One region of the Planococcus sp. YIM B11945 genome, then DNA from elsewhere that is predicted to be linked to it. Evidence: predicted binding sites of a transcription regulator. Region 1 holds the regulator's gene; each other region holds the start of a gene.
What was found. The regulator Rex, encoded in region 1, represses fermentation and respiration genes when NADH is low (regulators of the CRP and FNR family bind a similar motif). The targets are predictions, from matches to a motif close to TTGTGAAATATTTCACAA.
Positions count from the first base shown of each region.

Region 2: a site for Rex is predicted at 8,839-8,856, ahead of ACRRQV_RS07550 (AtpZ/AtpI family protein). Genes of this name have one in related genera too.
Region 3: a site for Rex is predicted at 1,474-1,491, ahead of ACRRQV_RS10260 (cytochrome C oxidase subunit II). Genes of this name have one in related genera too.

Region 1 covers NZ_JBOZWR010000007.1:360,918-371,168, reverse strand. The annotation lists rRNA gene rrf (5S ribosomal RNA) at 1-61, shown strand, start outside; tRNA gene ACRRQV_RS15285 (tRNA-Asp) at 74-146, shown strand; gene tsaE (tRNA (adenosine(37)-N6)-threonylcarbamoyltransferase complex ATPase subunit type 1 TsaE) at 304-756, shown strand; gene tsaB (tRNA (adenosine(37)-N6)-threonylcarbamoyltransferase complex dimerization subunit type 1 TsaB) at 753-1,448, shown strand; gene rimI (ribosomal protein S18-alanine N-acetyltransferase) at 1,445-1,900, shown strand; gene tsaD (tRNA (adenosine(37)-N6)-threonylcarbamoyltransferase complex transferase subunit TsaD) at 1,893-2,909, shown strand; gene ACRRQV_RS15260 (ABC-F family ATP-binding cassette domain-containing protein) at 3,291-5,225, opposite strand; gene ACRRQV_RS15255 (redox-sensing transcriptional repressor Rex) at 5,357-5,989, shown strand; gene ACRRQV_RS15250 (CPBP family intramembrane glutamic endopeptidase) at 6,021-6,815, opposite strand; gene ACRRQV_RS15245 (hypothetical protein) at 6,869-7,012, shown strand; gene groES (co-chaperone GroES) at 7,272-7,556, shown strand; gene groL (chaperonin GroEL) at 7,590-9,221, shown strand; gene ACRRQV_RS15230 (metal-dependent hydrolase) at 9,347-10,210, shown strand.
Region 2 covers NZ_JBOZWR010000003.1:623,206-633,456, forward strand. The annotation lists gene murA (UDP-N-acetylglucosamine 1-carboxyvinyltransferase) at 1-228, opposite strand, end outside; gene ACRRQV_RS07500 (DUF1146 family protein) at 584-817, opposite strand; gene ACRRQV_RS07505 (F0F1 ATP synthase subunit epsilon) at 954-1,358, opposite strand; gene atpD (F0F1 ATP synthase subunit beta) at 1,383-2,798, opposite strand; gene atpG (ATP synthase F1 subunit gamma) at 3,352-4,209, opposite strand; gene atpA (F0F1 ATP synthase subunit alpha) at 4,267-5,766, opposite strand; gene ACRRQV_RS07525 (F0F1 ATP synthase subunit delta) at 5,795-6,325, opposite strand; gene atpF (F0F1 ATP synthase subunit B) at 6,322-6,855, opposite strand; gene atpE (F0F1 ATP synthase subunit C) at 7,068-7,292, opposite strand; gene atpB (F0F1 ATP synthase subunit A) at 7,350-8,060, opposite strand; gene ACRRQV_RS07545 (ATP synthase subunit I) at 8,087-8,458, opposite strand; gene ACRRQV_RS07550 (AtpZ/AtpI family protein) at 8,463-8,684, opposite strand; gene wecB (non-hydrolyzing UDP-N-acetylglucosamine 2-epimerase) at 8,931-10,049, opposite strand; gene upp (uracil phosphoribosyltransferase) at 10,069-10,251, opposite strand, start outside.
Region 3 covers NZ_JBOZWR010000004.1:463,764-474,014, reverse strand. The annotation lists gene ACRRQV_RS10270 (universal stress protein) at 19-486, opposite strand; gene ACRRQV_RS10265 (Crp/Fnr family transcriptional regulator) at 670-1,371, shown strand; gene ACRRQV_RS10260 (cytochrome C oxidase subunit II) at 1,553-1,675, shown strand; gene ACRRQV_RS10255 (cytochrome c oxidase subunit II) at 1,716-2,183, shown strand; gene ACRRQV_RS10250 (b(o/a)3-type cytochrome-c oxidase subunit 1) at 2,186-3,838, shown strand; gene ACRRQV_RS10245 (DinB family protein) at 4,078-4,605, shown strand; gene ACRRQV_RS10240 (GNAT family N-acetyltransferase) at 4,602-5,153, shown strand; gene ACRRQV_RS10235 (GNAT family N-acetyltransferase) at 5,158-5,640, shown strand; gene ACRRQV_RS10230 (VOC family protein) at 5,653-6,033, opposite strand; gene ACRRQV_RS10225 (bifunctional diguanylate cyclase/phosphodiesterase) at 6,286-8,583, shown strand; gene ACRRQV_RS10220 (GNAT family N-acetyltransferase) at 8,634-9,020, opposite strand; gene ACRRQV_RS10215 (murein hydrolase activator EnvC family protein) at 9,312-10,251, opposite strand, start outside.

The sequences.
Region 1 (10,251 bases):
AGCTCTTTTGCGCCGATGGTAGTTGGGGGTTTCCCCCTGTGAGAGTAGGACGTCGCTGGTCTGTTTTTTTTTTGGTCCCGTGGTGTAGCGGTTAACATGCCTGCCTGTCACGCAGGAGATCGCCGGTTCGATCCCGGTCGGGACCGTTATTTTTAACGATAAACACAGCGATTCTGCTGTGTTTATTTTTTTTGGCTAATGATAATTTCATCGGCGCTTCTGATTCTTATGGATTGATATATTTTGATTTACCTCCTTAACTTCGCTAAACTATGTACAGACTCAATAGAGGTGGCTTATAACATGATATATACCAAATACGTTGATTCTCCTGAACAAACCGAGGAATTTGCTTTAGCCCTTGCTAGTTTTCTTCGACCGCAAGATGTTTTGACGATTGAAGGCGATTTAGGAGCAGGAAAAACGACTTTTACTAAAGGAATAGCGAAAGGACTTGGCATTACGCGTACGGTCAACAGCCCAACTTTCACTATTTTGAAGCAATATGAAGGAAACATTGATTTAAACCATTTGGACGTTTACCGATTAGAAGATAGCGATGAAGATATAGGTTTTGATGAATTGTTCGAAGGTGAAGCGGTTTCTGTGGTGGAATGGGCTCAATTTATTCTCGAGTACTTGCCAAAAGAACGATTGGAAATCCAAATCATCCGCCAATCGGAAAATGGAAGGATTTTTGAATTGAATCCACTTGGCGAGCGTTATGAATCTCTTTGCAAGGAGCTTAAATTATGATTTATCTTGGAATTGACACGTCCAATTCTCCGCTTGCTGTAGCGCTCATGGAGAATGAGACAGTATTAATAGAAGAAACAACAAATTTAAAAATCAACCATTCATTAACTGCAATGCCAGCCATTGAAGAAATGATGACAAAAGCAAAAATTTCACCCAAGGACTTAACCCATATCGCGGTTGCGGAAGGACCGGGTTCTTATACTGGCGTGCGGATTGGTTTGACGATTGCCAAAACAATGGCTTGGTCTCTGAAAATTCCTTTGCATATGGTCTCAAGCTTAAAAGTGCTCGCTGCCAACGGCCATTCTTTTGATGGATTGGTTTGCCCGATTATGGATGCACGCCGCGGCACTGTGTTTACAGGAGCCTATGATGGTGAGACATTGGCAAGCGTAATTCCCGACCAGCATAGCGATTTAAAAGTATTTCTGGAAAAAGTGAAAGCTTTGAATAAACCCGTCTTGTTTACAGGAATTGATTTGAGCATCCATGAAGCACCGATTCGGGAAGTGTTGGGGGATGCCGCTTCGTTCAGCAAGCCGCAAGACCGTTTGCCGCGAGCGAGCAATCTCATTTGGCTGGCACAGCAAACAGATGCTCAGGAAGTACATCAAGCAACTCCTAATTACCGCCGAATTACAGAAGCAGAAGCAAATTACATCAAGAGCCAAGAAGGAAGCTCACTATGAACCAAGAGACTATGTTTAGAAAAATGACTATAGATGACATTGATCGGGTATTTGAAATCGAAACTTTGTCATTTTCACTGCCTTGGACCAAGGAAGCTTTTTATTACGAAATGGAAGAAAATGAACACGCGTATTACGTAATTGCAGAGACGCAAGAAGGCATAGTGGGTTATTGCGGCATGTGGCTCGTATTGGATGAAGCCCATGTGACAAATATCGCCATTCATCCGGATGAGCGTGGAAAAAAACTTGGCGAACAACTAATGAAAGCAGCGATGGACGTAGCGAAAGACCAAGGCGCGAAGCTGATGACGCTTGAAGCGCGTGTCAGCAACCATGTTGCCCAGAACTTGTACCGGAAATTAGGATTTCAAAATGGAGGCATCCGTAAACGGTATTACTCCGATAATTACGAAGATGCTATAGTGATGTGGGTGAATTTTAATGAGTAAAGATATATATGTATTGGGAATTGAAACAAGTTGTGATGAAACAGCAGCTTCGGTCGTGAAAAATGGAACAGAAATCATTTCCAATGTGGTCGCTTCTCAAATTGAAAGCCATAAGCGTTTTGGCGGCGTAGTGCCTGAAATTGCCTCTCGGCACCATGTTGAACAAATCACCATTGTGATCCAAGAAGCGTTAGAACAAGCTAATCTGGCACCAGACGAATTAAGTGCCGTCGCAGTTACGGAAGGCCCTGGTTTGGTAGGGGCGTTACTAGTAGGCGTGAATGCAGCGAAGGCTTTTGCGTTTTCTCACCAATTGCCGCTTGTTGGCGTCCATCACATTGCGGGGCATATTTATGCCAACCGGTTAGAACAAGAAATGCAATTTCCGCTTTTGGCATTGGTGATTTCCGGCGGCCATACGGAATTGGTTTATATGAAAGAACACGGCGATTTTAAAGTAATCGGAGAAACACGGGACGACGCAGCAGGGGAAGCGTACGATAAAGTGGCGCGTACGTTGAATCTGCCCTATCCCGGCGGGCCGCATATCGACCGCCTCGCTCATGAAAGCAGCAATCCGGTGACATTCCCGCGCGTCTGGCTAGAAGAAGGGACGTACGATTTCAGCTTCAGCGGCTTGAAATCCTCGGTTTTGAATTACATGCACAACGCAGCTCAGCGCGGTGAACAAGTGCCCCCAGAAGACGTAGCAGCGGGCTTTCAGAACAGCGTCGTAGAAGTGGTTACTGGCAAAACCTTGCGCGCTGCTAAAGAATATAACGTACGCCAAGTGATTGCAGCTGGCGGAGTTGCAGCGAATAAAGGATTGCGGAATTCTTTGGAAAACGAATTTGCGAAAAAAGGCATTCCGTTCTTTATTCCGCCATTGCCGCTTTGTACTGACAACGCGGCCATGATTGCTGCGGCCGGCACTGTGATGTTCGAAAAAGGCATTCGCGGCAATATGGCAATGAACGGCCGCCCAGGCATGGAAATGGCATCTTGGTGATTTAAAAGCTCTTACTGGAATCAAATCCAGTAAGAGCTTTTTTATTGCCAGAAAAGAAACAATTTCTAATTTTGCAGAATAATAAGGACAAAAAACGGGCCATCTGTCAATAGAGAACATTTGTACTTATGCACAATTTGTGAATAGTTTGTTAATAACTAAAGAGAATAAAGGCCTATTTCTACATATTGTGTGCTTGGAAGGGGAAAACTTTGTGTATAACTTTTAGAATATCTGTGGATAATGTGTAAAACTCTGTTGATAGTTGTTTTAATAAGGTTTCTCTTGTGGGTAAGATTGTGGAGAAGAAAAACTTCGAGAAATGGTATTGACCTATATATAGCGAAAGAAAAAATCGCATACAAATGTATGCGATCCCCTTTAAATATTTTCAAGTTTTTCTTGCAACTCAAGCCATTCGTCAGTCTTTTCTTCATGGGCTACTTTTAGTTTTTCCAGCTGGCTTTGCAGTGGAAGAACTTGTTCGTGGTCTTGGAAAATTTCCGGTTTGCACAGTAATTCTTCAATCTTAGAAATTTCGCCGTCCAGTTTTTCCATTTCCTGTTCTGTATCTTCAACTTGCCGCATTAGCTGGCGTTCCAACTTTTTGGCTTCTTTATCGATTTGAGAAGTAGAGACGGTTGGTGTACTTTTGCTGACAGCTGCCGTGATTCCCGCATCCAAAGCTTTCAGCTCTTCGAGTTCCAGTTTCTTTTCCACGTAGTAATCATAATCGCCCAAATAATCGGTGGTGCCGCCAGCTGTCAATTCCACCACTTTTGTGGCAATGCGGTTCATGAAGTAGCGGTCATGGGAGACGAACAGAATGGTTCCGGGATAATCCAATAAGGCATTTTCCAAAACTTCTTTGCTGTCCAAATCCAAATGGTTGGTCGGCTCATCCAGAAGAAGGACATTGGCTTTTTGCATCATCAGCTTTGCCAGTGCCACGCGTGCTTTTTCACCGCCGGAAAGCGAAGACAGTGGCTTTAAGACATCGTCTCCTGAAAACAAGAAACGGCCCAGCACACTGCGGATGTCTTTTTCGTTGATGTGCGGGTAATCGTCCCACAGTTCGTTCAGCACCAATTTATTTCCTTTCAGGTTGGCTTGTTCTTGGTCGTAATAGCCGAACTGAATGCCTGTTCCGTAATGGATATCACCAGCAAGCGCTGGCAATTCTTTTATAATGGTTTTGAGCAGTGTGGATTTGCCGACGCCGTTCGGTCCGACAAGCGCCAAGCTTTCCTGGCGGTACAGTTTAAAGGAAATGTTCTCAGATACCGGGTTTGCGCTGTAGCCAATTGCAAGCGACTGGACGTTCAATACATCATTGCCGCTTTGTTTTTCAATCGTAAAACCAAAACGTGCAGATTTTTCATCGCCGTCCGGCGCTTCCATCCAGTCGGTCTTCTCTAAGATTTTTCTTCGGCTTTGCGCCATTTTGGTGGTGGAAGCACGCACCAAATTGCGCTGCACATAGTCTTCAAGCTTGGCTTTTTCACCTTGCTGTTTTTCAAATTGCTTTTGGTCGAGTTCGTACTGCTTCGCTTTCTCGTCCAAGTAACGGCTGTAGTTGCCGGTATACTTTTTGACGCGGTGGCGGGAAACTTCATAGACAATCGTCACGACTTGATCCAAGAAGTAGCGGTCATGCGAAACGATCAAAATCGCGCCTGGGTAGTTTTTCAAGTAATTCTCCAGCCAGCTCAATGTTTCAATGTCCAAGTGATTGGTCGGCTCATCGAGAATCAACAGCTGCGGTTTGCTGAGAAGAAGCTTCGCCAGCAATAAACGCGTTTTTTGGCCACCCGATAACGAAACAATCGGCTTGCCGTAATCTTCCGGGTAGAACTTCATGCCATGCAAGATCGCACGGGTGTCTGCTTCAAACTGGTAACCGCCCGAATCTTTGAAATGAATTTGAAGGAGGTCGTACTCTTTCAGAACTTTTTCGTATAAAGCGGCGTCATTATAAACGGCGGGATCAGCCATTTGCTGTTCCAGCTCACGAAGTTTGTTTTCTTGTTCACGAAAATGAACGAAAATCGACATCATTTCGTCCCATATCGTAGCAGTGGATTCAAACGCGGATTGCTGTTCCAAATAACCGACAGTCAAGTCTTTCGGCATGATGATATCGCCGCTGTCATACGACATTTCACCGGAAATGATTTTCAATAATGTGGATTTGCCTGCGCCATTGCGTCCGACTAATGCCACCCGGTCGCGGTGCTGGACTTCCAATTTTACGCCGGAGAGAATTTCATCGGCTCCGAACGATTTATGGACTTGGTTTACTTGCAATACAATCATATAGGTCACCTCTATTCTATATCAGTGTAGCCGATGCGCGGCCGGTTCGCAATTAGCCGTGCCTTTACATATCGGCTTTCCTAATGTAAGATGGAATCGATTTAACACGAGCTCAGGAGGGTGCGAAAGCGATGTTACAAGAAGCAGCAAAAATTCCTCTAGCCACCACAAAAAGACTTCCGCTCTATTACCGTTTCCTTCAAAACTTCGCGAACGCCGGGCAAAAACGAATTTCTTCGCAAGAGCTGAGCGACGCTATGAAAATTGATTCAGCAACGATTCGGCGGGATTTTTCCCATTTAGGTGCCTTTGGAAAAAAAGGATATGGATACGACGTGCAGGAGCTTCTCGCTTTTTTTAGAAAGACCTTGGACCAGGACGAAGCGACGAATGTTGCGTTGATCGGTGTCGGGGGATTGGGAAGCGCTTTTTTGAAATACAACTTCCACAGAAACCACAACACGAAAATTACCGTTGCATTTGATTCCAACAGCCCGCAAGAAGGAGAACAAATTAGCGGCATCGACACGTACCATCCCGATAAAATTGAAGAAAAAATCAAAGAATATGGCATTGAATTGGTCATTTTGACCGTTCCATCCCGTTCAGCGCAAGAAGTGACAGACCGCTTGGCACACACAAACATCAAAGGGATCTTAAATTTCACGCCTGTTCGGATTTCGGTTCCGGCGCATATTCGCGTGCAGACCATCGATTTATCTGTAGAGCTGCAAACCTTAATCTACCAAATTAAACAAAATTGAAAAAACCTTTCCCGCAATGGGAAAGGTTTTTTTATTGCAGCTTTTGCAATTCTTCGAGCCGCTTCAGGAAATCCATGATTTTTTCCTGATTCAACTGCAAAACCATAACATAGCCGTTCAATAAAACATGCGCGATGATCGACGTAATGATGCGTTTTGTCTTTTGGTAAAGAAACGCAAGAATCAAGCCAGTTGTAAAATACATCAATAGGTGCCAAAATTCCATGTGCACAAGAGCGAACACTAGGGCGCTGAGCACGGTTGCGATAAAGAAATTAGTCGTTTGGTTTAGGGAGCCGAAAATTACGCGCCGGAAAACCAGTTCTTCTAATATCGGACCGATTAAGACAACAAACAGAAGAAGTGCAGGAACGACTTCTGCCATAGTCACAAGGTTTTGCGTGTTTTCAGAACCAGGCTCTATGCCAATGGCAATTTCAATATTTGCTGCAATTAATTGCCCAACCAATAAAAGAAGAAAGCCGATAAAGCCCCAGCCAATAGCTGCCCAAATTGAGGATTTCTTGCCTTTCCAAATATCAAAGAATTTTTTGTCTCTCGCTATGAGGAGCATGATGAAAAAGAACCCAATCATCATGGAAATCACGACCAGCCAGCCGGAAGTCGCCAATTGAGCAGTTTCTGAATCCATTCCTTGGCCAAGGAAGTAATTATAAGTGGGAACTACGGCTAAAATAGGCGACAATTGCGCGGCGATATAAATTAGCAAAACGTAAAACGGTGTGCGCTTTGCGGAACGTTTCGGTTTTCGTTGTCCGTCTTTTTTGAAGAAGAGGCCGCTGCCATTCGAAGGTTTTGTTTTCATTCATCAAATTCCTTTCGTTTTCCATTCCTCCTTCTATTGTAGAGCTTTCGAAAATGATTCGCAAAGATATTAAGAAAAGCGGAGGCGGCTGTTCAGCCTCGACAAGCAATCGATGGACCAAAGGATTTGGGCCATCGATTTGCGACGAAGCACACAGTGCTACAGGAGCAGCGGTTTCAACTAATTTACTATGGTAACCAAGACCGAAGCGACTCGAGAGGCTAGCCGCTGGAGACTGGACAATAAGAAAAGCGAAGGCGGCTCTCCCTCTATAAGTGTTGCAATCTGACCAGTGAAAAGGACAGTTTAATATTTAAATTGTGCACCAATTGAAAAAAAGTAAATGTTCCTGCTTGCAAAAGAGAGCGGTTTTTATTAAACTGAGTATTGGGTTAGCACTCAAGACGTGAGAGTGCTAATGTAGACTAGTTAATTTATTTGAGGAGGGTGTTTCAATTGTTGAGACCATTAGGAGATCGTGTAATTATTGAACTCATCGAAGCGGAAGAAAAAACTTCAAGCGGCATCGTGTTGCCAGGATCGGCTCAGGAAAAACCGCAAGAAGGCAAAGTGATCGCTGTAGGTAATGGACTTATCCGTGAAAACGGACAGCGCACTGAATTGGACGTCCAAGCAGGCGACCGCATCATCTTCTCGAAATACGCAGGCACTGAATTAAAATACGAAGGCAACGAATACTTAATTTTACGTGAAAACGACATCCTAGCAATTTTAGGCTAAAAATAACTCAATCGAATTAGGAGGAAGCTAAAAATGGCAAAAGATATTAAGTTTAGCGAAGACGCACGCAGCTTGATGCTGAAAGGCGTAGATAAATTAGCAGATGCAGTAAAAGTGACACTTGGGCCAAAAGGGCGCAACGTGGTTCTTGATAAAAAATTCGGTTCGCCGTTGATTACTAATGATGGTGTGACAATCGCGAAAGAAATCGAACTTGAGAATGCTTTTGAAAACATGGGAGCGAGACTTGTGGCAGAAGTGGCTTCAAAAACAAACGACATCGCAGGTGACGGTACAACAACTGCAACGGTTCTAGCGCAAGCGATGATCCGCGAAGGGTTGAAAAACGTAACTGCTGGGGCAAACCCAGTAGGCATTCGTCGCGGGATTGAGCTTGCTGTGGCATCAGCTGTAACTGAGCTGCAAGCAATTTCAAAACCGATCGAAGGCAAAGAATCGATTGCGCAAGTTGCAGCGATTTCTTCTGGCGACAATGAAGTAGGCAAATTGATCGCAGAAGCGATGGAGCGCGTTGGCAACGACGGCGTTATCACTTTGGAAGAATCACGCGGATTCACAACTGAACTTGACGTTGTTGAAGGAATGCAGTTTGACCGCGGTTACCAATCACCATACATGGTAACAGATTCCGAGAAAATGGAAGCTGTCCTTGATAACCCATTCATTCTTGTGACTGACAAGAAAATCAACAACATCCAAGAAATCCTTCCAATCCTTGAGCAAGTGGTTCAACAAAGCAAACCGTTGTTGATCATTGCTGAAGATGTTGAAGGGGAAGCACTTGCTACACTTGTGGTCAATAAACTCCGTGGAACGTTCAATGCTGTGGCAGTTAAAGCTCCAGGATTCGGCGACCGCCGCAAAGCGATGCTTGAAGACATCGCAACGTTAACTGGCGCTGAAGTTATCACAGAAGAAATTGGACTTGATCTTAAATCAACAAACATTATGCAGCTTGGACGCGCAAGCAAAGTTGTCGTTTCAAAAGAAAACACAACGATCGTAGAAGGCGCTGGCGATACTGAAAAAATCGTTGCACGCGTATCTCAAATCCGCAGCCAATTTGAAGAATCCGCTTCTGAATTCGACAAAGAAAAATTGCAAGAGCGCTTAGCGAAATTAGCTGGCGGCGTTGCAGTAATCAAAGTTGGAGCGGCTACTGAAACCGAATTGAAAGAGCGCAAACTTCGCATCGAAGACGCGTTGAACTCAACTCGCGCAGCAGTAGAAGAAGGAATCGTTGCGGGCGGTGGTACGGCGCTTGCAAACGTCTACAACCGTGTGGCTGAACTTCTTGAAACAGAATCGGGCGACGTTGCAACAGGCGTACGCATCGTTCTTCGTGCTTTGGAAGAACCGGTTCGCCAAATCGCAACGAACGCTGGCCTTGAAGGCTCAATTATCGTTCACCGTTTGAAATCAGAAGAAGCTGGAATCGGCTTTAACGCTGCAAACGGCGAATGGGTGAACATGCTGACTGAAGGAATCGTTGACCCAACGAAAGTAACGCGTTCAGCACTTCAAAACGCAGCTTCTGTAGCGGCCATGTTCTTGACGACTGAAGCAGTAGTTGCAGATATTCCAGAACCAGCAGCACCAATGGGCGGAATGCCTGATATGGGCGGTATGGGCGGCATGATGTAAGCCACTCTCCAAAATTTAAAAGCGCCAACTCCTTTACCGGGAGTTGGCGCTTTTTGCGTTCTCTTATTGCCTGATTGTAGTACAATTCATTCATACAAAGATAACAATATATTGGAGGCAGCAATTTGGATACCATAACGCATACCTTATTTGGGCTGACACTATACGGAGCGGTGGATAAAAAAGAGATGGATAAAAATCACAAGCGCGCTTATTTGGCGACGGCGGTAGGGGCGAGCCTGGTTCCCGATATCGATGTGATTTCCCGTTTGTGGGATACGGCAGGTCAATACCAGATGTGGCATCGGGGTATCACACATTCTATTTTCCTGACGCCGCTATGGGCAGCTTTGCTCTTTTTTATTTGCATGGCTATTTTTAAAGTGAAAGATAAAAAGCTGTTTTTACTGGGATGGCTCGCTGTCGTTATTCACGATACGAGTGATTTGTTTAATGCCTGGGGAACGGGCTATCTGGAACCTTTTTTAAATACGCGCATTACCTTCGGAACCATTCCCATTGTTGATATTGTCTTCTGGATCATTATGGGGGCCGCTTTTGTGTTGTCGAAAAAGAACAAGCAAAAGTCGCCTTACTATTTCAAAATGGCTTGGGTGTTTATGTGTCTGCATCTTATGATTCAAAGCGTTCAAGGGTTACTCATTTACAACCAATACGATGAAAAATACGACCAGGTCGCGCTCTCTGCCGGTTTCATCCCTTGGACGTATTCAGTCGTTGCGAAACAAGATGATACGGTGACTATTTTTCAGGATAATCTGTTTCAGGAAGAAAAAGAAAAATATGTTTTAAGGTCTAATCAAGAAGCGGATCTCGATTATTTATTCTCCCAGCGCCCTGAAGCAAAAACACTCTACGAATGGTCTCCTTTTGTGGTGATAGTGGATGACGGTAAGAGGCTCGGGGTATATGACCCGCGTTTTTACCAGAATGGACAGTCGTTTCTATTTGAATATATTGAGAGGTAAAAGCAAATAGGATCACTTAATGAAGGTTCTATTCCTCAAGT
Region 2 (10,251 bases), on a different contig from region 1:
AATTACCATTTCGTTCTTTTCTGGTGAATACTCAATTGTTGCGTTTAAGCTTTTCAGAACTTCTTGAATGGTATAAACATCCGCTAAATTAGGTACTTCTTTCAAGTAACTTTTTCCAGTAGAAGCTAACAACGCACCTGCCAAAATTGGCAATACTGCATTTTTAGCACCTTCCACTCGAACTTTCCCTTTTAATTGTTGACCGCCTTTTACAATAATCTGATCCACTGGTATGCCCTCCATATGTTTAATAATATATATATGTACTTTATGTACATTAAAAGTCCAATGTCATTTATTAGAAACAAAACCTTACTTATAGTACCTGTTTTTTAATAAATAAACAAGTATCTTTGCGCCTACTCTTGATAAATTTTTGAGATTACCATAATATTCGTAGGAACAACCCGCTTTATGTCCGTCTTCCAAAAGAAATTTCAGCAATTGTTACAATATCATTACAAGGTTTATTTCCCTAGCATTCTCCTGTATAAACCTGTAATTTAAAATATTTCCCGGGGAATATCTGGAAGGTGATGTTTTGCCATAGATGCGATTTTCGTGTCCATGGCAAAACCGCATCTTAGAATAAATATGGCAATTGTCGAGACCATGTAGAAATATTAAGGAAAAATGTCGAGACCATCGTTCCAATGGCAATGCTTAAGAAAATATATAGAATCTGCGCTTGCAGGACATGCTGTTTCCGAATCCATTTTTCAAACATCACGGCACGCAGCGCATAAAATGCAACACCGGTAAAAAAGATATGGCTGAATATCGAAACTAATGCTTGCTGTCCAATCATTGTTTCCACGGAAAGCACCCCTTTTCAATTGTTAATAAAAAAAGCGGACAAAAGTTAAAAGCCCTTCTGCCCGCTCGTTTCATATGTGTCCAAACTCCAACGGCCAACTCCTCGAACTTAAGCTGAACGGCCGTTTTCGTTTTTCTTAAATGTTACCCTCATAAACGTTGATACGATTCATCGCACGCTTTAAAGCAAGTTCAGCTCGTTTAAAGTCGACTTCGTCTTTATTCGCCTGAAGTCTCGCTTCGGCACGTCTGGCAGCTTCTTGTGCACGGGCAAGATCGATATCTGTCGCGCGTTCTGCAGACTGGGCAAGAACGGTTACTTTTTCAGGGCGAACTTCAAGAAATCCGCCGTTTACAGCAACCAATTCCGTTGAGTTGTCTTTCTTCAACCGGACTGCTCCGATCCCAAGAGGAGCAACTGTCGGGATATGGCCAGGCAAAATTCCCATTTCACCTGTTGCGGTAACCCCAATTACCATAGAGACTTCTGAATCGTATACCGGGCCGTCGGGAGTGACAATATTGACTGCAATGGTCTTCATTTTTTTCCCTCCTGGTCCCTTATTTTAAACTTCTACGCCCATGCTTTTCGCTTTAGCGATTACTTCTTCAATGCGCCCGACTAAGCGGAATGCATCTTCAGGCAAGTGGTCGTATTTGCCTTCAAGAATTTCTTTGAATCCTTTAATAGTTTCCTGTACTGGAACATAAGAACCTTTTTGGCCCGTGAACTGTTCAGCTACGTGGAAGTTTTGAGATAAGAAGTTTTGGACGCGGCGTGCACGGTTAACCGTTAGCTTGTCTTCGTCGCTCAACTCATCCATACCAAGGATGGCAATGATATCTTGAAGCTCTCTGTAGCGCTGAAGCGTTTCTTGCACTTGACGAGAAATTCCGTAATGTTCTTCTCCAACGATTTCAGGCGACAATGCACGAGAAGTCGAAGCAAGAGGATCCACCGCAGGATAGATGCCCATCTCTGATAGTTTACGCTCAAGGTTAGTTGTTGCATCCAAGTGAGCGAAAGTTGTAGCCGGAGCCGGATCCGTGTAGTCATCGGCTGGTACATAAATCGCTTGGATAGAAGTTACTGAACCTGTGCTAGTTGTTGTAATACGTTCTTGCAATTGGCCCATTTCTGTAGCAAGAGTCGGCTGATAACCAACGGCAGATGGCATACGGCCTAAAAGCGCTGATACTTCAGATCCTGCTTGAGTGAAACGGAAGATATTATCGATAAACAGGAGTACGTCCGCGCCTTGTTCGTCACGGAAATATTCAGCCATTGTCAAACCGGACAAAGCAACACGCATACGTGCGCCAGGCGGCTCATTCATTTGGCCGAAGACCATTGCTGTTTTCTTGATAACGCCGGAATCGCTCATCTCGTGGAATAAGTCGTTCCCTTCGCGCGTACGCTCACCAACACCAGCGAATACAGACAAACCGCCGTGTTCTTGAGCAATGTTGTTGATCAATTCTTGAATAAGAACTGTTTTACCTACACCGGCACCACCGAAAAGACCGATTTTACCACCTTTGATGTAAGGGGCAAGCAAGTCAACTACTTTGATACCTGTTTCTAGGATTTCAACTTGTGTAGAAAGATGTTCGAATGTAGGTGCTGAACGGTGAATCGGGTTGCGGCGTTCAGTCGCTGGAATTTCTTCCCCTAAATCGATTACTTCGCCAAGTACGTTAAATACACGGCCTAATGTTACATCTCCAACTGGAACAGTGATTGCGCTGCCCAAATCGGTTACTACTGAACCGCGCTGCAATCCATCAGTGGAATCCATCGCGATTGTGCGTACTGCATCGTCACCAAGGTGTAGTGCCACTTCTAAAGTTAAAGTAGTAGGCGCTTGTCCGGGACGATTAATAGTTACAGTTAGGGCGTTGTAGATTTCTGGAAGATGGCCTTCTGAAAACTGAATGTCTACAACCGGACCCATAACTTGAAGAACGTGTCCTGTGTTCATGCTGTTCCCTCCTGTCTTACTTTTGTCTATCGGTCATTCTTTTTTTACAGCAGCAGGACTCCCGCTTGAATAGTGGGAGGACTGTCTGCATATTTTACTATATATGTTGAACTAATGATCCCCACTTATAGATATTCCGCAAAACAGCTGCGAAGCTATTGGTCGAAGGTACTTCGACCGGTAGCTTTGCGACGAAGTGCGCAGCACTGCAGGAGCAACGCTCTTTCATGTTTCGAAGCTAGCGTAGCGATGCAGAAACAGTACGGGTTTCTCCGCTATTTTGCTCCATATCTCCTACCTGCTAGCAGTAATATGGCTATTATGCTGATCAACTCTTCTAATAGTAAGAAATCTCTTAGCTTCGGCGCGTCCAAAGGCTAGGCGAAGCAATAAGACGAGTGTTTTTCTCGGCTTATTGCGGGAGCCAAAGAGGAACCCAAAGGATTTGGGGACCTCTTTGGCGACGAGCTTGCGCAGGAGCAATATTCTTTGCTCTTCCTAAAGCGACCGAAGCGGTGTATAGAATCATTTTCCCAGTTCAACATGTATACCTTTATTCTAAAGCTGCAGCTCCGCCGACGATTTCTGTAATTTCTTGAGTAATCGCAGCTTGGCGCGCACGGTTGTATACAAGTGTCAATCCGTTAATCAAATCACTTGCGTTGTCGGTTGCACTCTTCATTGCTGTCATAGAAGCAGCATGTTCGCTTGCTTTGCCGTCAAGAACCGCACCGAAAATCAAGCTTTCTGCATATTGAGGAAGAAGAACTTCCAAAATCGCTTCTGCCGATGGATCGAACTCATACGAAGCAGTAGACGTTGATGGTTGGATATCCGTCAACGGCAGAACTTTCTTTTCAGTAACGTCTTGTTGAATTGCTGAGACAAAGTGATTGTAGTACATATAAACTTCGTCATACGTACCCTCTGAGAACATACCAACAGCTTTTTGCGTAATTTCTTTAATGTCTGCAAATGTAGGATGATCCGGAAGCGCAATTTTGCTCTCAAGAATCGTCATTCCTTGTTTTGCAAAGAAATCCCGACCTTTTCGGCCAATACTAAGAATAACAAACTCATCGTTGGATGTATGGCGTTGGCGGATTTTAGCCATTACGGTACGTAAAATGTTGCTGTTGTACCCGCCTACTAATCCACGGTCCGATGTGATGACTAAGTATGCGGTTTTCTGAACCGGACGTGTATTCATCATCGGGTGGCTAGTGTCACTCGATCCTGCAGCAATTGCAGATACGACGTCCTGAATTTTGCCCATGTAAGGAACGAACGCTTTCGCGTTTACTTCCGCACGGTTCAATTTCGAAGCAGAAACCATTTGCATAGCTTTTGTGATCTGGCTTGTTTTCTTAGTAGAGGTAATTCGGTTTTTTATATCGCGTAAAGATGCCACTGGTATTTCACCACCTTATTATTTTTTATTCTTATTCGAACGAAAGGATTGGTCTAATTAAGCGAATGTGCGTTTGAATTCGTTGATTGCAGCAGCAAATGCTTCATCAGATGGCAATTTTTGCGTTGTGCGAATATGATCCAAAATTTCTGTGTGGTTCAAATCCAGCCAGCTAGTCAATCCAGCTTCAAAACGTTGAATGTCGCCGATAGCGATATCGTCAAGGAATCCACGAGTCAAAGCGTAGAAAATAACAACTTGTTTTTCAACTTTGATCGGATTGTTCAGGTCTTGTTTCAATACTTCAACAGTACGTTTCCCGCGCTCAAGTTTCGCAGCAGTTGCTGGATCCAAATCAGAACCGAACTGAGAGAATGACTCAAGTTCACGGAACGCTGCCAAGTCAAGGCGCAATGTACCCGCAACTTTTTTCATCGCACTAATTTGTGCTGAACCACCAACACGTGATACAGAAAGACCCGCGTTGATCGCCGGGCGTACACCCGAGAAGAATAAATCAGACTGAAGGAAGATTTGTCCGTCAGTGATTGAAATTACGTTTGTTGGAATATAAGCTGAGATGTCCCCTGCTTGTGTTTCAACGAATGGCAACGCTGTGATTGAACCTGCTCCAAGAGTTTCGTTCAATTTTGCAGCGCGCTCTAACAACCGGGAGTGCAAGTAGAAAACATCCCCTGGGTATGCTTCACGGCCTGGCGGACGGCGAAGTAGAAGTGACAATTCGCGGTAAGCCGAAGCTTGTTTTGTTAAGTCATCATAGACGATCAATACGTGTTTGCCATCAAACATAAACTCTTCCGCCATTGAAATACCTGCGTAAGGAGCAAGGTACAATAATGGAGCCGGTTGAGAAGCTGATGCCGTTACAACGATTGTGTAGTCAAGTGCGCCGTTTTTGCGCAAAGTCTCTACTACGTTACGTACTGTCGATTCTTTTTGTCCGATTGCTACATAGATACAAATCATGTCTTGGTCAGCTTGGTTCAAGATCGTGTCGATCGCTACAGAAGTTTTACCTGTTTGGCGGTCACCGATGATCAATTCGCGCTGTCCACGGCCGATTGGCACTAATGCATCGATTGCTTTAATACCAGTTTGAAGCGGTTCATGTACCGATTTACGGGCCATAACGCCTTGAGCTGGGCTTTCGATTGGACGAGTTTTTGTAGTGTGGATCGGGCCAAGGCCATCAACTGGCTGTCCGATTGGGTTTACAACGCGGCCGATAAGTTCCGGACCTACTGGAACTTCCATGATGCGGCCAGTACGGCGCACTTCGTCGCCTTCTTTGATGTCTGTGTATGGGCCAAGGATAATGATACCAACGTTATTGGCTTCCAAGTTTTGTGCCATACCAACTACGCCGTTCGGGAACTCAACAAGTTCTCCGGACATAACGTTGTCGATGCCATGAACGCGAGCGATACCGTCACCGACTGTGATTACTGTACCGATGTCGTCGACTTTCATCTCAGATTGATAGTTTTCAATCTGCTGCTTTATTAAAACGCTGATTTCTTCAGCTCTGATACTCATGTATGTCACCCTCTCATAATTTCTAAAATTAACCGATCAATTGACGCTGTAGGCGCTCAAGTTTCGAGCTGATGCTGCTGTCATAAATCTGGTTTCCGATTTGAATGCGCATGCCACCAATAAGAGACGGGTCAATGATATTTTCAATTCGCAATGCTTGTTTTCCAACTTTTTTTGCAAAAACGGAGGAGACAGAGGCACGTTCTTCTTCTGTTAACGGACGGATTGAATAAACTTTCGCATCTTCAATGCCCATTGCTTCATTAGCCAATTGAATAAAGGCGTCTGCAATGCCAACGACTTCATCCAACCGTTTGCGGTCTGCGATCAACAGCAGCGTATTCAACACAAACTCATTTGCTTGGCCGAATAATTGCGTGATGACTGCTCTTTTTTTATCTGCTGCCAGTGAAGGGGACTTCAAAAGTTCCATAAGTTCAGGATTTGCCATGAACGCTTGTTTCACTTCGCGCAAATCCTGCTCCACTGATTCGATAACGCTGTGCTGGCGTGCGGTTTGGAACAATGCTAGTGCGTAACGTTCTGAGACTTGGCTCATCGACCGTCGCCTGCCTTCGCAATCGTTTCGTTTATCAACTGACGGTTGTCTTCTTCAGAAATTTCTTTGCCCAATACTTTCGACGCTGCAAGCATTGACAATGCCACAACTTCATCACGGACTGCAGAAAGCGCTTGTTCTCTTTCGTTCGCGATTTCTTGGACTGCCGATTCTTTCATGCGGCCTGCTTCAGCACGAGCATTCGAAATGATATCCTCACGCGAAACTTCGCCTTGTTTTTTAGCATTTTCTACGATTTGCTGAGCTTGTGTACGCGCTTCTTTCAACAAGTTGCGCTGCTCTTCAAGCAATTTTTGTGATTCTAGGCGGCTCTTTTCAGCCGTTTCAATTTCACCAGCAATCAAGTTTTCACGTTCTTGCATAACACCCATCAACGGGCCCCAAGCGAATTTCTTCAGCAAGAGCATCAAAATGATGAAGACCGCGAGTGTTGCGATGATGTCTCCAGTATTCAAAAACTTAGGCGCATGCGATTCTGCTGCACCAAGTACAAGATAATCAAAAAACACGATTGTTTCACTCCCTTCAAGAGCCTAAATTCACATTCTTCTATAGTAAGATCTAAAGTTTAAGATGTTTTTTCAAATATCAAGTTAAAAGAGATAAGCATAAATGGCGAAAAATACACCGAAGCATCCTCGCCATTTAGCCCTTTTTATTGTTCAAATTCAGTGTCCAGACTCCAGCGCCCAGACTTTACGGGCGCTGGCGCTTTTCGTTATTAACGGTTCATTGTGATGAACGCGATAACTACAGCGATGATTGGCAATGCCTCAACCAATGCAACCCCGATGAACATTGTTGTTTGAAGTACTCCGCGTGCTTCTGGTTGACGAGCGATACCTTCAACTGTTTTAGATACGATAAGACCGTTACCAATACCTGCGCCTAGTGCTGCCAAACCTACTGCGATTGCTGCTGCTAATAAACCTAATGAACCTGTCATTTAATGTGTCCTCCTCAGGATAGTTGTTTTTTTGTGCTCAGGTTGAGCGTTTTATACTTAATGGTCGTCGCTTACTTTATGCGATATATAAACCATCGTTAACATAACAAAAATAAATGCTTGAATTGCCCCGATAAAGATCGAGAACCCTTGCCATGCCATCATCGGAACGATAGCTGAAGCAAATCCTACAATACCGGTGCCGCCAAGGCCTGCCAATAAACCTAGCAAGATTTCCCCGGCGTAAATGTTTCCGTAAAGCCGCAGACCAAGTGTCAGCGTATTTGCGAAATCTTCAATGATGTTAAGCGGCAATAAGAAAGGCAGCGGCTTAAGATAACCCCCTGCATAGCTTTTCAATCCTCTCATCTTAATGCCGTAATAATGGCTTAAAAGGATGACTGTTGCAGCAAGCGTCATTGTTATCGTTGGGTCAGCAGTTGGCGATTTCCACCAAAGGTCTCCATTGATAATAATTGAAAACGGCAACCCTAACATATTCGAAACAAAAATGAACATGATCAGCGTAATTCCAAGAACGTGGAACCGTCCGCCTGTTTTCCAGTCCATATTGCTTTTGATAAGGCCTTTTACAAAATCCATGACCCATTCCATGAAATTTTGCATACCTGTCGGTTTAAGCTGCAATCTCCGTGTAGCAAAAAATGCAATTAGGAACACGATAAGAGCGGCTACAATAAGCATCATTACGTTCGATAAGTTAAACCACAAACCGAACACATGATACATAGGAGCTCCATGATCCACGATAGTTTCACCTCTCTTTCCACAATCTAATAGTGTTTCACGTGATAAACAATTCGTTCTGCCAAAAGCAGAACATACGGAACCATCAAGCCGATGACCGTACTGATCAAATGGATGTGCTCTGCGAATAAAAGTGCTATCGCCACAGCAGCAACCCCCGAAGCAAACCGTAATGCCGTTCCAAGCGAACGAACCTTCGAGCCTTCTGCCACCGCCCGGTCAAACTTTTCCATCCTCCGCACCAGGATCCACATATTATAAATGCCGAACAAAGTTCCGATTATAAGACCTGCAAAAATCGTCTGATATGGAGTAAATCCCCAACCTATGACGAAAGCCGCCAGGATGAAATAAATCATTCTTTTGAGTCTTGTATAAATCTCCCTGAGTCCATCCATTTTTTCACTTGTCTCCTGATTCGAATTTTTGGACGGTTTGAAGCATCGCCCACACGCCAATGGCTAGACCTGCGAGCAGGCAGATGATTAAGAAAAGCGGGGCGGTTCCGAATTGTTCATCGAGCCACATACCTGTGAATAGACCGATGAGCACGGACCCGACAAGTTGTGAGAGAATGGCACTGTAAAGCGCCATTGCTTGTAAGGGACTTTTTGTTGGGCGCATGATAAACCCCTCGAAATTCGTTTTGATTTGACATTTTATCTCTAAAAAAGAGCAGTCGCATCAGGCTTTCAGAACAACATCTTTATGTATGAAAACCTTCTCATGCATACCCTTTGTAAGCATACAATAGGGGTAAAATCATGTCAATTAGTAGACGTGAAAAACTTCACAAGCGATTTCACGCCGACATATTGTTGACAAATTTGTTAACTAATGTCCAAGCGGCTGTATTAGCCGCTCAAAATTTTATTTCCCTCTAAAGTATTCGTGCAGCGCTTCTACAATTCGGCGGGAGGCTTCTCCGTCTCCATACGGATTGGACGCACGCGACATTCTTTCATAAGCAGCAGGATCAGTCAGCAATTCTTTCGCAAGACCATAGATATTTTCTTCTTCAGTCCCTGCCAGTTTCAGCGTACCCGCATCGATGCCTTCCGGGCGCTCCGTTGTATCGCGCAGCACCAGAACCGGCTTGCCAAGCGAAGGTGCTTCTTCCTGCACCCCGCCGGAATCCGTCAAGATAATGAAAGAACGCGCAGCGAAATTATGGAAATCCAACACTTCAAGCGGTTCGATCAAATGGATGCGCGGGTCTCGGCCAAGCACTTCGTCCGCCACTTCACGGACAGCAGGATTCATGTGTACCGGATAGACCACTTGGATGTCTTCGTGCTCTTCGATGAGCCGCTTGATGGCACGGAACATGTTACGCATTGGCTGCCCTAAGTTCTCACGCCGATGGGCCGTTAATAAAATCATACGGTCCGAGCCGATCTTCTCAAGAATCGGATGGCTGTATGTTTCCCGAACCGTTGTTTTGAGTGCGTCGATCGCCGTGTTGCCCGTAATGTAAATCGTTTCTTGCTTTTTGTTTTCTGCCAGTAAATTTTGCGCTGATTTTTCAGTCGGCGAAAAATGGATATCGGCTAAGACGCCGGTCAACTGGCGATTCATTTCTTCCGGGTACGGTGAGTACTTATTATGTGTGCGAAGCCCTGCTTCCACGTGCCCGATAGCTATTTGGTTATAAAAAGCGGCAAGGCTAGCGACAAATGTTGTTGTCGTATCACCATGCACCAATACAATATCCGGCTGTGCTGTTTTCATGACTTCATCCAGCCCATTCAATCCGCGGACAGTAACATCGCTGAGAGTTTGGCGTTCTTTCATAATGTTCAAATCATAATCTGGCGTAATTTGAAACGTTTCCAGCACTTGGTCGAGCATTTCCCGATGCTGGGCAGTAACGGTAACAAGCGGCTCAATCGTTTCCGGATACTTTTGAAGTTCCAGCACGAGCGGAGCCATCTTGATCGCTTCCGGACGCGTGCCGAATATCGTCATTACCTTCCACTTTTTCGTCAACCTAATCAACCTCTTTTTTTTATTTCGTTCCGAACAAACGGTCTCCGGCATCGCCGAGCCCTGGAACGATATAGCCATGGTCGTTTAACTTTTCATCCAATGCGGCGATGTAAACGTCCACATCCGGATGCGCTTCTTGGAATGCTTCGACGCCTTCCGGTGCCGCAATGATGCACATGAAACGAATTTTCGTCGCACCGCG
Region 3 (10,251 bases), on a different contig from region 1:
AAGGAAAGGCGCTATGGTTTATACGATGGTGTCTTTAGCGGCATCCGGTGAGGTTCGGACAATCAGCACATCGCATTTGGCGGAGCGGACAATGCGTTCGGAAACGCTGCCCATCAAAATGCGTTCGGCTGAGTTCAATCCTGTCGCTCCGCAAACGATCAAGTCGGCATTCAACCGTTTTGTCAACTCTACAGGAATTTTCGTCTTAGGTGAACCCGTTTCAACAATGACGTTCACATGGTCCAAACCAGCATCAGCTGCATATTCTTTATAGATTTTCATTAAATCCTCAGCTGCTTTTTTAGCCTCTGTAGCAAAGGCTTGTCCATAGGCTTCAATGGATCCAAAAGATCGGTTGTCAATGATGCTTACCAAATTCAATGTAGCGTTATTGCGTGCCGCAATCGCAACCGATTTTTTGAAAGCATCAGCGGCTTGGTCAGAGCCATCTACTGCTACGATAATGTTTGAATACTTCAATGTCATGGCGTATTCCTCCTTATCCTATACATGGTTAATTCGATAAAGAAGAGGTCCACTCCTTCTATTTACTGAATATTAAAAAAATCTATGAACTCTGCAGAAAAAAATTATCATCTAAAAGGAAAAGAATGTGGTACTCTGTAGGATAAGGAAACGAGAATTTATTTTAGGGAAGGATGACTCATTTTGAATGAAGAAACGGCAAGCTTAAATTTGTCTTCTGAATTGAAAGAGCTGCTTTCCGTTCGCCATATTGTCAAAGACTTTCCGAAAGGCGCTTATTTGTTTCAGGAAGGCGATGCGATCGACGGGATTTACATGGTCCGCAAAGGAAAAGTTCAAATCGGAAAAGTGACGCCGGATGGCCGCGAACTGACCTTGAAAATCTGCGGAGCCAATCAACTCGTCGGAGAAGCTACCGTTTTTTCAGCTCCGGTAAAGTATATGCTCGACGCCAAGGCAATTGAAGCGGTGTCCTGTGCCAAGATTGCCTTAACCGATTTAGAAGAAGAACTGTTGCATAACGCTAAACTTGCGGCTGCTTTCATGAAGTGGATGGGCATCGACCAGCAAAAAACGCAGACGAAATTCCGCGATCTGCTGCTTCACGGAAAAAAAGGCGCATTGTATTCCACATTGATCCGCTTGAGCAATAGCTACGGCGTGCCAAAACAAGACAGCATTTTAATCGATATGCATTTGACCAATCAAGAGCTGGCTAATTTTTGCGGCATGACGCGGGAAGTCGTCAACCGCATGTTGAGCGAGTTGAAAAAACGGGACATCATTTCCTTTGCCGAAGGAAAAATGACCATCCACGATCTTTCCTATTTGAAAACTGAAATCAATTGCGAAAACTGCCCAATTTCGTTATGCAAGATTGATTGAAAGCCTTATACAGCAAGCCTGCACCGGATAATCCGGTGCAGGCTTTTTCTATTTGGACGCTTTTTGTCTGAAATTTGACAGTCGGAAAGAAAAATATGCCAGGTGTGATTTATGTCACAATGTCGAAAGCCCTGATGGACTACGCTAAAGACAAGAACCACAAACAGAAGAGGTGAACAAAATGGAAAGAAAAGACGAAACGCCGGACGTGAATTTGAAAGGCACGCTCGTCAGTGTCATGGCAGTTGGCATAATTATCATTGTCATGTGGGTCACCGTGTACTTGTTATACACCGGAAGATAAACGGAGTTTGGACAAGATGGAAAAGAAGGAGTAGGTAATCATGCATTTTCACAAATACGAAAAAATTTGGCTTGTTTTTGGCATCGTTTCGCTCGTAATCTTTTTGAGCGTGGTGGGGATAAGCGCCTTTGCACACGACCACACGCCAGCAGGCGGAATGGAGACAATCGATCCGAAAAAAGTGAACGAAACGGCACCGTTCGATAAGCCGGGAGTTGCGCAATTGGATGACGATACGTACCAAGTGACGATTGTCGCCATGGCGTTTGGCTATAACGCACCCGACATGAAAGTGCCCGCCGGCAAAGAAATCATTTTCAAAGTGACCAGCACCGATGTGGTCCACAGTTTTACAATCGATAACACGAAAGTCAATATGATGGTCGTTCCAGGCCAGATTACAACCAAATCCTATACGTTTGATAAACCCGGCAAGTACTTGATTCTTTGCAATGAATACTGCGGATCCGGGCATCACATGATGTTTAACGAAATTGAGGTGTACTGATCATGATTGCTGCACAAGATCGAAAATTAGCGTTATGGAATATCGGCGTCGCCTACACGGCCTTTCTCATCGGCACGTTATGCGGGCTGCTGCAAGTTTTTATCCGCAATGATGCCATCAAGCTGCCAGCATGGCTCGATTATTATCAAATTTTAACGGCGCACGGCGTTTTATTAGCACTTATTTTTACGACTTTCTTTATTTTTGGCTTTTTTACAACTGGCATGAGCAAGAGTCTTGGAAACTTTGGACCGAAAGTCTTGCTGTTTTCATGGATCGGCTTCGCCGTCACATTGATCGGTACCGTTTTAGCTACAGTGATGATCGTTTCAGGCGAAGCATCGGTCATGTATACGTTTTATGCGCCGCTTAAAGCGAGCGGCTGGTATTATGTCGGATTGGCGCTGTTTGTCGTTGGGACGTGGATCAGCAGCTTTGCATTGGCTGCCCATTATCTCGTCTGGCGGAAGAAAAACAAAGGCCAGCTAAGCCCGCTGTTCGCCTTTATGACGGTGACGACCATCATTTTGTGGATCATCGCTTGTTTAGGGGTGGTCGCTACGGTATTGATTCAATTTATTCCGTGGGCTTTCGGCTGGGCGGACACCATCAATGTGGAATTGAGCCGTTCGCTGTTCTGGTATTTCGGCCACCCACTCGTTTATTTCTGGCTGCTGCCTGCCTATATGGCTTGGTATGTCATTGTGCCGAAACTGCTTGGCACGACTGTGTTCAGTGATTCACTGGCGCGTTTATCATTTGTCTTGTTTATTCTCTTTTCCATTCCCGTCGGTTTCCATCATCAATTGACAGAACCCGGCATCTCGAATTTCTGGAAATTCCTGCAGGTCGTCTTAACCTTTATGGTCATCATTCCCTCGCTCATGACCGCATTTTCCATGTTTGCGACATTTGAAATTTCAGGGCGCAAAAAAGGTGGAAAAGGCTTGTTCGGCTGGTTCACCAAACTTCCGTGGAAAGACGTCCGGTTCACGTCCATTTTCATCGCCATGGCGTTCTTTATTCCAGGAGGCGCGGGTGGAATTATCAACGCCAGTTTCCAGTTGAACGAAGTGGTCCACAATACGCTCTGGATCGTCGGCCATTTCCACATCACCGTCGGGACGCCAGTCGCAATGACATTCATGGGTCTGACGTTTTGGCTCGTTCCGTATTTGACCGGCCGCAAATTCACGAAGGCGATGCAGCGATTAGGATTTGTCCAAATCATCACGTGGTCGATCGGCATGCTGTTGATGTCGACCGCGCAGCACGTCTTGGGCCTTCTCGGTGCACCACGGCGTACCGCTTACTCCAGCTACAACAATCATCCGTCTACATTGGAATGGTTTGACGGCATCTTGACCAATCATGTAACGATGGCGATCGGCGGGAGCATTTTGTTCCTGTCAGCAATGCTGCTCATTTACATCGTGGTCATGACGATGTTCTTGTCGCCAAAAGCTGTCCGTGAAAAAGACATCGTTGAATTTCCGATGGCGGAAAGCGGTAAAGCCCACACGCCGAAGTTTCTTGAAAACTGGTGGATTTGGATCGGCATTGCGTTCGCACTAATCTTCATTGCCTATGCAATTCCGCTGAGCGACATGATTCACCATGCGCCTCCGGGGGCAGAAGGATTTAAAACATGGTAGGAGTTGAGCAGAATGTTAATTACCTTATTGTCCATGATGGTTATCTTTATCGTCTTTACCGCGATGTTGGTTGAAATCAGCAGTTTGGAAGAAGAATAAATAAAATGCGAAAAGGCGGATTCTTTCAGAATCCGCCTTTTTTGCATAGTTCAATTATACCACTTACAGCAAAGAATTTTCAGTCTTTTATTTTCCCGGAAAGTTGGTAAGGTTAGAGAAAGCAACAAAAGGAGGAAACGATGATTGATTACCGTGTGGCGCCACTAGAAGGATTCACTGAAAAAATAGGGGAATTGGTTTTTATGCTCGAACATGTACGCAGCGTGACCGTGCAGGAAGTCAGCAAATTGAGCCGAAACGCGCTGGACACAGCGGGGGAAGCAGGAGGAAACTCTATCGGTGCGCTGCTTTCCCACATGGCGGCTATCGAAAAAGCCCATCAGCTGATCTCATTTAAAAAGCGGAATTTTACTCCACTGGAATACGCAGAATGGCGGACTGTGCTTGAATTGGGTGAAGAGGCAAAAACCGTTATTCAAGGAAACGATCTTGATTTTTACGTTGAGCAGCTGAGAGAAGTGAGAACGGCTACGTTAAATCAATTTCGCAAGTTCGATGACAGCTGGCTTTACGAGGAAAGCGCCTGGCCGAACGGAACGCCTTATAACCACTATTATTTGTGGTTCCATGTGCTGGAAGATGAAATCAACCACCGGGGGCAAATCCGGACAATCATGCGGCAGATAAAGAACGGAGGGTTTCAATGAAAATAACCATGCAAACTCAAACTGTTTATTATCGAGAAATGATTGGGGAAGATTGGCGGCACGTTCATGAATATGCCTCGCAGGAAATCGTTTCCAAGTACCAGCCGTGGGGGCCGAATACGCAGAAGGAGTCTCAAGCTTTTGTGGAAGAAGTGATTAAGGAAGCTAAGCGCAAGCCAAGAATCCGTTTTGTCTTTGCCATTGTCTTAAAGGCAACCGGAAAAACGATCGGAGCGGGAGAATTCAATATCCGCGATGCGACAAACAAAACCGGGGAAATTGGCTATATCGTCAATCCAGAATATTGGGGAAAAGGGATCGCCACGGAAGCGGCCCGCTTTTTGCTCGACTTCGGTTTTGCTGAACGGGGGATGCACCGCATTTTCGCCACATGTGATCCCAAGAACGCGCCTTCTCATAAAGTGCTGGAGAAAATCGGTATGCAAAAAGAAGGCCTGATGCGAGAAGATATATTAATGAAGGATGGCTGGCGCGATTCGTTGCTGTTCAGCATATTAAAGCCGGAATGGATGGAAGGATCGAGGTGAAAACATGGACGTAAAGTTGGAAAAAGCAGACGCATCGGACTCACCGGTGCTGCACGAAATGCAAAAAGCGGCGTTTTGGCCGTTGCTTGAAAAATACAAAGACGTTGAAACGAGCCCGGCAGCCGAGACGCTGGAACGAGTGACATCAAGGATAACGCATCGTGAGGGTGTTTTTTGTAAAATATGGGCAGATGGCAAGCTGGCTGGGGCAATCAATATAAAATGGAAAGAGGACGAGCGGTTTTGGATCGGCCCTTTGTTTGTCCTTCCTGAATATCAAGGAAAAGGAATTGCCCAAGAAGCGATGCGTCAAGCAGAAGTACAGCATCCTCAAGCAAAGTCATGGGAACTCGCGACTTTGCTTGAGGAGCGGGGAAACTGCTATTTGTATGAAAAAATGGGCTTTTCCAAAACAGGGAAATACGAAAAACTCAATCATTTGGCCACTTTGGTTTATTATCGAAAAAGTTGCGGCCATAAGTTGTAAGGGTACTTTTTCTTAGCGGCTCTCCATGACAGCAAAATAATTATCCTCAGCATCTGCAAAATTGAACACTTTGCCAGTGGGCATTGTTACCATTTCACCGACTGTTACATGGTTGTTCGAAAGGTCTTGATAAAGTTCTTCAAGATTTTCAGCAAAGAACATTAAAGACGGCGTGCCCAAATTGAGCTCGGGCGACATTTCGGCGATTAACGCTTTGTCGTGCAGGATGATGCAGGTTTCTGCGTTTAAGGAAGGAGCAATTTCAATCCAGCGCATACCCGACCCATTTGTTTCTTCGGAAACAACAGTAAATCCTAATTTTTCGGTCCAAAATGTTGCTGCTGCGTCTTGGTCATTTACGTATAACATGATCTGTCCCACTTTTTGAATCATCACACTGCTCCTTTTTCGTTTTGCCATCCTCTTATTATAGTTTTTTATTTCAGAAAAATTCAACAACTTTTTAACTAAAGAATTTGACTTAACATGCCGATTAACTAGTAAGGACGGCCGATTATTTTATCAAGGGCAAAGGAAAAAAGAATGGCTGCACTAGCTAAATAGAAATAGGCTAACGTTGTTTTCTCTGCTAAAATTACTGAAGTGATGAATTATTTAAGATACGAGAAGTATGGGAGATGCCAGATGAAGCTGAAAATGAAAACAGCAGGAATGATTGGAATAACAATGGGAGCCTTCATTATTGTGCTTTTCTTGTTTATTCGACCGCTCATAATAGATGATGCGAAATTGATGGATGAAGAATCGCTCAAAACCGATCGTGCCCGCATTGAAAGCTACATAGATTCCGAATCGGTAGACCTGCAGCAAATCAATCGAGATTGGGCTATTTGGGATGATACGTATCAATTTATGCAAGACCAAAATGAAGGTTACATTAAATCTAATTTAATGTTAGATACCTTTGTAAACAACGCAACTAATTTTATGGTGTTTATTGATAACTCCGATAAAATCATTTTTGCAGAAGGCTACGATTTGAAGGAGGAGACTCCGCTTGATATTGGGGCAGACCTTCCACCAATTCCTGTGATGATTTCCCGTGCGTCCGAAGGGGACGGCATTGCTATTTTAGACAATGAAAAATACGGCCATCTCCTTATTACAAATGAAGAAGTTTTGACAAGTGAAGGTGAAGGGCCGGCCGCTGGCTATTTAATCATGGGGAAAATCTTGGACGATGCTTTTTTTGATGCAATGAAAGAAGACTTGGCACTAGATATGAAAGTAGTTCCTCATGCTGAAGAAAGTGGAGCAAAGATAAAAGAAATAAATGAAGATAAAATAGTCAGCACCATCCAAATTAGAAACGACTTGGACATAAAAGTACAACGAGACAGAAAATATTATAAAGAAAAGTTAAGCAGCATCAACAATTTGTTTTTGGTATTATCGCTCGCGACGCTGCTGCTGGTTTTTTTAGTTTATTATTTGCTCGACTTATTCGTGCTGTCGCGCATTTCCTATTTGTCGCTTCAAATGAAAGACATCAACTTTGAAAAACAGCTGTCGTTGGAAATTCAAAAGTCTAAAACAGCGAAAGATGAAATTACCGATTTGGAAAATTCGATACAAGAGATGCTTAACAGCCTTGAAAAAGCCCATGCAAAAGTATCCAATTTGGCTTTTTATGATCAACTAACGAGTTTGCCGAACCGCTTTCATTTGTATAAGGAATTTGAACGGCGCATTGAAACCGGAAACTCTGCGTTTACCGTCTTGTTTTTTGACTTGGACGGATTTAAACAAGTAAATGATTTGCATGGCCATAGCAGCGGAGACGAATTGCTGAAGCAAATCGGCGAGCGCCTGACAGGCATTGCGGCTAAATCAGGAAGCCGATTGTTTCGGATAGGCGGAGATGAATTTATTTTATTAAGTATTCACACGGAACGTATAGAGCTTGAAAAACAAATTCGGGAAATGATGCAGGCACTCCGGCAGGATTTCATATTAAGCAAAGTGACCACTGCTTTATCGACAAGCGTCGGCATCTCTTTCTACCCTTCAGATGCCGGAACCTTGGACGATCTTTTGCAATATGCGGACAGCGCCATGTACGAAGCCAAAAAGAATGGCAAAAACAGCTTTGTGTTTTACGAGGACTTGAACAACAAGAAACAATACAAGCATATCGTGAAGCTTAAGAACGACTTGGCTAATGCTGCCGATAATGGCCAATTATATCTGGAATACCAGCCAATCATGGAAAATGCAGGAGGACGAATGCGCGGGGTAGAAGCGTTGGTTCGCTGGAACCATCCGCAGTATGGCGTCATAGGCCCGCTGCAATTTATTCCATTGGCTGAAGAAATTGGTGCTATCAGAAGCATTGGGGAATGGGTCATACGCAACGCAGTGAAGCATATCAAGCACTGGAACAGTGAGCACGGCGAAACGCTGACAGTAGCTGTAAACGTTTCTAAAGCACAGTTGAAAAACAAAGCCGAACTCCTTGCTGTAATTGATAGCGTATTAGCTGAATATGACTTTTCTGCACAATTGCTGCAAATTGAAATAACCGAAAGCGACACCGTTGCAGAAGACGACGAAATAGCCGACTTCACGAAAGAATTAAAGATGCGCAATATTTTAGTCGCCTTGGATGATTTTGGCGTCGGGACGTCGTCATTGTTCTATTTAATCAAGCTGAATGTAGACATCGTGAAAATCGATCGAAGCTTCTTGCAGCAAGTGCCTGCCAGCGAAAAAGATACCATTCTTCTAAAAGGCATTTACCGCGCATTGGCGGAGCTGAATATTCAGGTCGTGACAGAAGGCGTCGAAACGGTCGAGCAATGCCTGTTCTCAGAAAGTGAAAGCGAATCCTATCTGCAAGGCTATTATTTCAGCAAGCCTGTGCCGCTTGCCCAATTACGGGGCCTTCAACACGAGTTGGAAAGCAGAACAGTTGTAAAATAAATCAATACGCAAGCAAAAGAGCGAACTCATAGGCTGAGTTCGCTCTTTTTTTAAGAAATATGTTTTGTTGCGGGGGCCGGGACTTCGGTTTTGATGTTCAGGCACTTATTGAGAAAGGCTTGCGTTTCGTGAGTGCCGCGCATTTCACGCGGCTCCATAATTTGCTGGATCTTCGCAATCATTTTGTGGCCAACACCTTCTCCTCTAAAAGAAGGGCATAATGCAAGGTGATGGACCATAAAAGAATCTTCTCCAACTTCAACACCGACCAAGCCGATAAAATCCTCTTCATCTTTCCAAAGGAATAACTGCCAATCGGGATTTTCCTGATACAAAAGCATTGTTTGTTTCAGCTTTTTCAAATCACGTTCTTCTGGCATGAAAGCCAACATTCCCATTGCAATTTTTTCAGCTGATTTTTTATATCTAAGCAGCATAATGCACTCCTCTTTCCCTCGGTAGTGGATAAAGCATCTATATCGTAGAGAGACGAAAAGCCGAAAAGAGACCTAAGCGACAGGATTCTTTCCGGCTTTGTTCACAGCGCTTCGATCTGCAACACCTAACCAAAAAAATTTAGTTGTGAAGTTGGAAAGTCAATTCTTGTTCATTTAAGATTATTTTAATAAGTTTTTATCAAAATGTACAGAAAATAGTCCTACAGATATTACGGCTATCTACAGAAAAAACCAGCGGGCATCTTAAAGCGCCCGCTGGTTCGATTTTTTTTAATTAGAAATATAATTCATTGGGTTAACAGCGTTTGAACGCGCGCCGTTCCATGGCCCAATATGGATTTCAAAGTGAAGGTGAGGACCCGTAGAGCGTCCTGTGCTTCCTGAAGCTGCAATATGCTGGCCTTGAGATACCGATTGACCGACTGATACATCAATTCGGCTCAAGTGTGCATAAACTGTGGTATACATTTGACCATTCATCGAATGCGTAATCATGACGACGTTGCCGTATGTTCCTCTAGGACCTGCGTAAGATACTTGTCCAGAAGCAGAAGCTGAAACGGATGTGCCCGTGCCGACAGCTACGTCTACACCGCGGTGGTTTTCATTTCCTGCTCCGATATTGCGTCCACCAAAGTTTGATGTCAATCTGCCCGGAGCTGGATTGATGAATCCTGAACTTGCTTTAGGAGCTGGAGCTGGTGTTGGTGCTTTATAAGTGCTTTCAGCTTTTTTAGTACTTGATGATTTCACGCTGCTTTTTACTTTCGCTGCTGCTTGTGCTGCCGCTTTTTCAGCCGCTGCTCTTTCAGAGGCTGCTTTTTCGGCTGCCGCTTTTTCAGCTGCTAGTTTGCGTTGGCGTTCTTCTTCCGCTTTGCGTGCAATTTCAAAAAGGCGAGCTTGTTCTTTTACAATTTCTTTTTCAAGTTCGGCGCTTAGGTTCATTGTTTCATCAAGTTCGCCTTCTAAGTTTGATTTTTCTTTTGACAAACGGTTTTGTTCAGCTTTTAATTGTTTTACCAAGCCGGCTTGTTCTTTCTTCTGGCCATCAAGTGAAGATTTCAATGTGACCAATTCAGCACGGCGTTCTTCTTGTTTAGCAAGCTTTTCTTCCACTTGAGCTTTTTGTTCAGCCAGCAATTTTTTGTCGGCTGCTTGTTCGCGCATGATTTCACGGTCAGCATCGATCAACGTATTCACTGCAGAAAAA